Regions from separate parts of the Kitasatospora sp. NPDC098663 genome, predicted to be linked through region 2. Evidence: riboswitches for the same ligand, from Rfam matches in the RefSeq annotation. Region 2 holds a riboswitch; the other holds the start of a gene.
What was found. Region 2 has a riboswitch for cobalamin ahead of ACIQVZ_RS05630 (cobalamin biosynthesis protein). Riboswitches for the same ligand answer to the same signal wherever they lie in the genome.
Positions count from the first base shown of each region.

Region 1: it holds a riboswitch for cobalamin, as region 2 does, so the genes downstream of both, ACIQVZ_RS07530 (prenyltransferase/squalene oxidase repeat-containing protein) here and ACIQVZ_RS05630 (cobalamin biosynthesis protein) in region 2, are expected to answer to the same signal.

Region 1 is NZ_JBIWAP010000005.1:182,478-185,874, reverse strand. Features, by position in the region: gene ACIQVZ_RS07535 (hypothetical protein) at 1-805, opposite strand, end outside; cobalamin riboswitch at 939-1,015, opposite strand; cobalamin riboswitch at 1,093-1,236, shown strand; gene ACIQVZ_RS07530 (prenyltransferase/squalene oxidase repeat-containing protein) at 1,340-3,397, shown strand, end outside.
Region 2 is NZ_JBIWAP010000004.1:73,838-77,234, forward strand. Features, by position in the region: gene ACIQVZ_RS05625 (alpha/beta hydrolase family protein) at 14-1,126, opposite strand; cobalamin riboswitch at 1,479-1,611, shown strand; gene ACIQVZ_RS05630 (cobalamin biosynthesis protein) at 1,719-2,687, shown strand; gene ACIQVZ_RS05635 (cobyric acid synthase) at 2,684-3,397, shown strand, end outside.

The DNA.
Region 1 (3,397 bases), on a different contig from region 2:
TGAAGGCGCCGGAGGCGGTGAGCTTGCCCTTGAGGAAGTTCTTGGCGGCGACGATCGCCGGGTCGGTGGCGGCGACGCCCCCGGTGCAGAGCGAGGCCATGGCGGCGCCGGTCATGTCGATGTCGCTGCCCTGGGCGAGGGCGTTCGGGTCGCCCGCGGCCTTGCTGAAGTTCCAGCCGCCGTCGTTGTGCTGGTTGGCGCGCACCGCGGTGACGGAGGCGTCGAGCAGCGGCTGCGGGACGCGAGGGCTGCCGGCCTGGGTTCTGGCGCCCGCGAGGGCGAGGAGGCCGAAGACGGTGCCGTTGAAGTTGGCGGACGGGCCGTAGTAGCCGGGTTCGGCGGTCTGCCAGTAGGCGGCGAGGTCGGCGACGAGGTTGCGGCCCGGGCCGACCCGGGAGGGGTCGATGCCGGCGGCGTAGGCGTTGAGGATGCCGCGCTCGTAGTCCGTGACGACCGGCGAGGCGCTCGGCCAGCCGGGGGCGGCGAGCTGGCCGCGGTAGACCAGGCGGGCGTTCTTGGTGGGGTCGCCGCCGGGGGTGACGTCCGCGGCGGCCGTGCCGGCGGCCGCGAGTGCGCTGAACGCCCACTCGTTGGAGAGCCCGCCGCCGGTGACGTAGCTGCCGTCGGCGGCCTGGAGCGACTTCAGGTAGGTGACGCCGGTGCTCTTCGAGGTGGCTATCTGGGTCGGGCTGGCCGTCGCGTGGGCGGGGACGGCGGAGAGCAGGAGCGCGCCGGCCGTCAGGGCGACGGTGACGGCGGAGGCGGCGCGGGAAGGTGTGGTCCGCGCGGGGGCGAGGAGGGACATGGGACAGGCTCCTTGGGGTGGCGGGCGCCGACCCTGCCCCGGAGTTCCGGCGCCCGTTCGAGGGCGCGCGACTGCCGGAGCGGTCGCCGCCCGGATCGCGTGGGCCGGCTTTCGCCATGGTGCGTGGCCGGTCGGGCATTCGGGCTCAGGGCGGCGTGATCGCCGCCCCACACCGCTGCGCGTCAGCCCCGGATTCGCACCGGGTTCCCCCGCTCGGCCACCGCGGACGCTACCGCACGGCGCACCGGCGCACGAGGTGGTGTGATCGACATGACGACCCGTTGACTCCCGTTCGACCGGCGTGGTCTGATGAACCGATTTTTTGCCCTCGGCATTCAGGGGAAGCCGGTCGAACTCCGGCGCTGACCCGCAACCGTGGACCCACCTGTGGTGGGTGAGCCGGAATGCCTGGACCGGGGGCCTGTTCACAGAGCACTTGCGTCGTCGCGGACTACGACGCGGTCCGGACGGTCCCTGCCCAGGAGACCGTGGGCTGCGCCGTTGCGTCCTGCGTCGACCGACCAGGGAGTCGTCGTGAGGGTCAGCAGCAGTCGCACACGTCACAGGAACCGGGACCTCGCCTCCTTGGTGGTCGCCGGTGCTGTCGCGGCCGCCGCCTGCGGAAGCGTCCTGTTCGGGCGCCCCGGTACCGCGGCCGCCGACCCGATCGAGCAGTGCACGGCGACGACGGGCGCGATCGTCGCCGTCGACTTCACCCACTGGGGCGGCGGCGTCGTCCGGGGCTGCGACGCCCACCCCACGACCGGGATGAACCTGCTGCACGCCGCCGGCTTCACCACCGCCGGAACCGAGCACGACGGACCCGCCTTCATCTGCCGACTCGGAACCGGGACCTTCAACAACGGCACCCAGTACCCGACGCCGGCCGAAGAACCCTGCGTCAACACCCCGCAGGCCACCGCGTACTGGTCGTACTGGATCGCCGAACCCGGCCAACAGGCGTGGTCCTACAGCCGGTTCGGCGCCGGGACGCAGAAGCCCGAGCCCGGCGAGGTCGAGGCCTGGGTGTACGGCGGCACCGACATCGGCGGCACCAGCGGGGCGCCGGGCTTCGCGCCGGACTCCGTCCGGGCGAAGAGCGGCGGCTCGTCGGCTTCGCCGTCCGCCCCGCTGTCACCCTCGGCGACCCCGAGCCCGACCCCGACCCCGAGCCCGACTCCGACCTCGACTTCGACCGGGCCGTCCGCCACCGGAGACCCGGCGGCCGCCGCAGCCTGGCTGGCCCGCCAACTCGTCGGCGGCGACCACATGGAGAACTGGGCCGTCGAGGGGCCGGACCACCCCCGGACCGCCCTCACCGCCATCGCCCTCGCCGCCGCCGGCACGCAGGACCCGGCGCTGCGCCGGACGACCGCCTTCCTCTCCGCCCACGCCGACGCCTTCCTGTATCCCGACGGACCGGCCGGCCGGCCCGATGCGAAGGCCGCCGCACTGCTGGCCCTCGTCGCCGAGAGCACCGGTGGCGATCCCCGGGCCTTCGGCGGCCGGGACCTGATCGCCGCGCTCACCGGTCACGTCTGCACGGCGGCGGGGGAGAACGGCAAGTGCACCGCCGCCGGGGACTTCCTCGGCGCGGCCTCGCCCTGGGTCCAGTCCCTCGGTGTCATCGCCCTCCAGCGCGCCGGCGTCACGCCACCCGCCCCGGCGCTCGCCCGCTTCACGGTGCTCCAGTGCGCCGACGGCGGGGTGGCCGGATCGATGATCGTCGCCGGCGACCACTGCGAGTCCGACCCGCTCACCACCGGCCTCGCGGTCCTCGCCCTGCGCACGGCCCCCGGGTACGAGACGGCCGCGAAGAAGGCGTCGGACCAGCTCGCGGCCGGACAGCAGGCCGACGGTTCCCTCCTCCCGTACCTCGGCGCCCCCGGTGACACCATCAGCACCGCGAGCGCGGCCCAGGCGTTCAGGGCCACCGGACAGGACACCCGCCGGGCCGCCGCCACGGCCTGGCTCGCCGCCCGGCAGGGAACGGACGGCGGCTTCGGCCCCGACGCGTCGACCACCGACCCGGACCCGGCGGCCACCGAGCAGGCGATCCTGGCCCTGACCGGCACCGACCTCACCAGCGTCCGGCACAACCCGGACGCCACCGCCCCGCCGACGACACCCGCCACCACCCCGCCGACCTCGCCCGCGACCACGCCGCCTGCCGGGCGAACCCCCGACGCCGCCAAGGGCAGCGCCTACCTCACCGACCCGTCCCGCCTGATCAACGGCCGCTACTACGAGGGCTTCCCGGCCTTCGCCGACTTCGGCCTCACCATCGACGGCGCCTACGCCCTCGCGGCCACCGGCACCGACGACGCCGCGCTGCGCAGGATCGTCGACTTCCTGGACCAGCCGGGCAAGGACGCCGGCGAGCGCACCGTCAACGACTGGACCGGCATCGGCACCGAGTACGCAGGCGGCGGCTCGATCGGAAAGGAGGCGCTGCTCGCCGAGGCGGTCGGCCGCAACCCGCGCGCCTTCGGCGGCCACGACCTGATCGCCGCCCTGGCCGCCCTCGTGTGCACCAAGGCCGACCAGAGCACCGGCTGCGCGGCGCCCGGCAACTACACCTACGCGACCTCG
Region 2 (3,397 bases):
GGGGGGGCTGGGTTCAGAGAAGGGGGGTGAGCCAGCGGCGGAGGAGTTCGGTGTAGTGGGTGGGGGCGGAGTTCCAGAGGGTGGCGTGGTCGGCGCCCGGGAAGGGTCGGAGGCTGACCACGCCGGGGCGGGCGGCGGCGAGGCGCTCGGCGGCGCGGAAGGGGGCGACCTGATCGTCGGGGCTGTGCAGCAGGAGGGTGGGGACGCGCAGGTCGGCGCCCTCGGCGATGCGGCTGAAGTCGGCGAGGTCGACGCCGGTGCGGCCCTCGGCGGCGAGGGCGCCGAGCTCGGCGGCGGCGCCGGTGTAGCCGACCCGGGCGGCGCCGCGGCGGGCGGTGGCGGGCAGGTCGAGGACCGGCGAGTCCAGGACGAGGCCGCTGACGGCATGGGCCCAGGCGGAGCGGGCGGCCGTCTGGAGGGCCATGGTGGCACCGAGGGACCAGCCGTACAGGATGACCCGGCCGGCGCCGCTGTCGAGGGCGAGCCGGACCGCCGACTCGACGTCGCGCCACTCGGTCTCGCCGAAGTGGCCGAGCCCGTCCGGCGAGGCCGGGGCGCCCTGGTCGCCCCGGTAGGTGACGGCGAGGGCCGGCAGGGCGAGGCGGTCGAGGACGGGGAGGACCGGGAGGGTCTGCTGCCGGTCGGCGCCGGGGCCGTGGACGAGGATCACCCAGGTGCCGCGTTTGCCGTCGAGGCGCCAGGCGGGGAGGGCGCCGAGTTCGCCGTCGGCGGCGGTGTCGGTGAAGGGGAGGCCGAGCGCCTCGGTGGGGTCGCCGAGGTGGACGCGGGGGGTGAAGTGGACCTCGGTGCCGGGGGTGAGGGTGCCCCGGTCCGCGCGGACGAGGCGGCGGGTGACGCCGTTCTCGTCGCTGTGCAGGACCTCCTCGACGACGGCGTGGCCGTGGTCGTCCCATTCCACGGCCCAGCGGCCGGGGCGCAGGCTCTCGGGGCGGCGGTTGAAGGTGATCCGGCCCGCGGCGAGGCTCCGCACCAGGACGGGGCCGGACTCCCGGGCGGCGCTCGCCGGGTGGACCAGCCGCTCGGAGGCCCGACGGCCGATCACCAGGACGGCGGCCCCGGCGCCGACGACGGCGGCCGCCACGACGGCCGCGGTTCCCCAACGCATATCGCTCCCCGCTCTGCTGGTCTTGGACCGGACGGTGTCCGGGCGGTGTGCGGACGGTGTTCGGGCACCAGTTCACCGGGGGGCCGCGCGGGCGGCCACCGGGCTGGGCCGTCCGGGGCACGGCGGGGGCTCGGGCGGGGCGGGCGTCAGGCACGGCGGGGCGTCGGGCGGGGCGGGCGTCAGGCACGGCGGGGCGTCGGGCGGGGCGGGCGTCAGGCACGGCGGGGCGTCGGGCGGGGCGGGCGGATCGGAGGTGGCGACGGGGCTCCGAGGTGTGACCAACCCCTCCGTGACCTCGGTTGACTCCCGGTTCGGCCGCGTGATGGGATCCTGGGGCCAAACGGAGGCATGCAGAGGAAGCCGGTGCGAGTCCGGCGCGGTCCCGCCACTGTCACCGGGGAGCACGCTCGGAACATCGCCACGGCGGGCCGTCAGAAGCCGCTGGAAGGCCCGGGGGTGCGTCCGACCCGGAAGCCAGGAGACTCTCGCCCCCGGTACGTCGATCCAGGGCGCGGACCCTGAGTGAGGACACGCACGCGATGCAGGCTGCCCCGCCCTGCCGGACCCCACGCGGCCTTCCGCCGAACCCGCCGTGCGCCCGCTGACCCGCGCCGCCGCGTTCGCGCTCGGCGCCGCCGCGGGCTTCGCCGCCGACGCCCGCTTCGCCGACCCCCGGCGCGGCCACCCGGTGGCCGTCTTCGGCAGTGCGGCGACCCGGCTGGAGCGGCGGGTGTGGCAGGACGACCGGGTGGCCGGCGCCGGGTACACGGCGCTGTGCGTGGGCGCGGTCGCGGCCGGCGCGGCGGCCCTGGACCGTACGGTGGGCCGGCGTCCGCTGGGCCGGGCCGCGCTGGCGGCCGCCGCGACCTGGACGGTGCTGGGCGGCACCTCGCTGACCCGCGAGGCGCGCACCATCGGCCGGTCACTGGCCACCGGCGACCTGACGGCCGCGCGGGAGCGGCTGCCGCACCTGTGCGGGCGGGACCCGAGCGCGCTGGACGGGCCTCAGATCGCCCGCGCGGTAGTCGAGTCGGTGGCCGAGAACACGGCGGACGCCGTGGTGAACGCGCTGGTCTGGGGCGCGCTGGCGGGCACCCCGGGGCTGCTGGCGTTCCGCGCGGTGAACACGCTGGACGCGATGGTCGGCCACCGCTCGCCGCGGTACGCCCGGTTCGGCTGGGCCTCGGCCCGGCTGGACGACGTGGCGGGCTGGCCGGGCGCCCGGCTGACGGCGCTGCTCACGGTGGCCGCCGCGCCGCAGCCGAAAACGGCCTGGCGGGTCTGGCGGCGGGACGGCTCGGCGCACCCGAGCCCGAACGCGGGCCAGGCGGAGGCGGCCTTCGCGGGCGCGGTGGGCGTCCGACTGGGCGGGACCCTCCAGTACGGGGAGCGGGTGGAGCACCGGCCGGTGCTGGGCGCGGAGTTGCGGCCGGTGACGGTCGACGACATCGAGCGGGCCTGCGTGCTCTCCCGGCGGGTGGGCGCGCTGGCCCTGGGTACGACGGTCGCGGGGCACGTCGCGCTGCGCTCGCTGACGACACGGTGGAGGGGAAGGGCATGAGCAACGCATTGCTGGTCGCCGGGACGACCTCGGACGCGGGCAAGAGCGTGGTGACCGCGGGCATCTGCCGCTGGCTGGCCCGGCAGGGGGTGCGGGTCGCTCCGTTCAAGGCGCAGAACATGTCGCTGAACTCCTTCGTCACCGCCGACGGCGCCGAGATCGGCCGGGCACAGGCGATGCAGGCGCAGGCGGCCCGGGTGGAACCGGAGGCGGCGATGAACCCGGTGCTGCTGAAGCCGGGCGCGGACGGCCGCAGCCAGGTGGTGCTGCTGGGCCGGCCGGTCGCCGAGGTGGGCGCGCTGGACTACCGCGAGCGCAAGCCCGTCCTGCTGGAACGGTCGCTGGAGTGCCTGGCGGATCTGCGCCGCCGCTACGAGGTGGTGGTCTGCGAGGGCGCCGGCTCGCCCGCCGAGATCAACCTGCGGGACCGGGACATCGCCAACATGGGCCTGGCGACGGCCGCCGGGCTGCCGGTGGTAGTGGTCGGGGACATCGACCGCGGCGGCGTCTTCGCGGCGATGTACGGGACGCTGGCACTGCTGTCGGCGGAGGACCAGCGGCATGTGGCGGGCTGGTTCGTCAACAAGTTCCGCGGCGACGCGCGGCTGCTGGCGCCCGGCCTGGAGATGCTGCACGGGCTGACCGGCCGTCCGGTGCTGGGCACCCTGCCGATGCTGCCGGGCCTGTGGCTGGACGCCGAGGACTCGCTG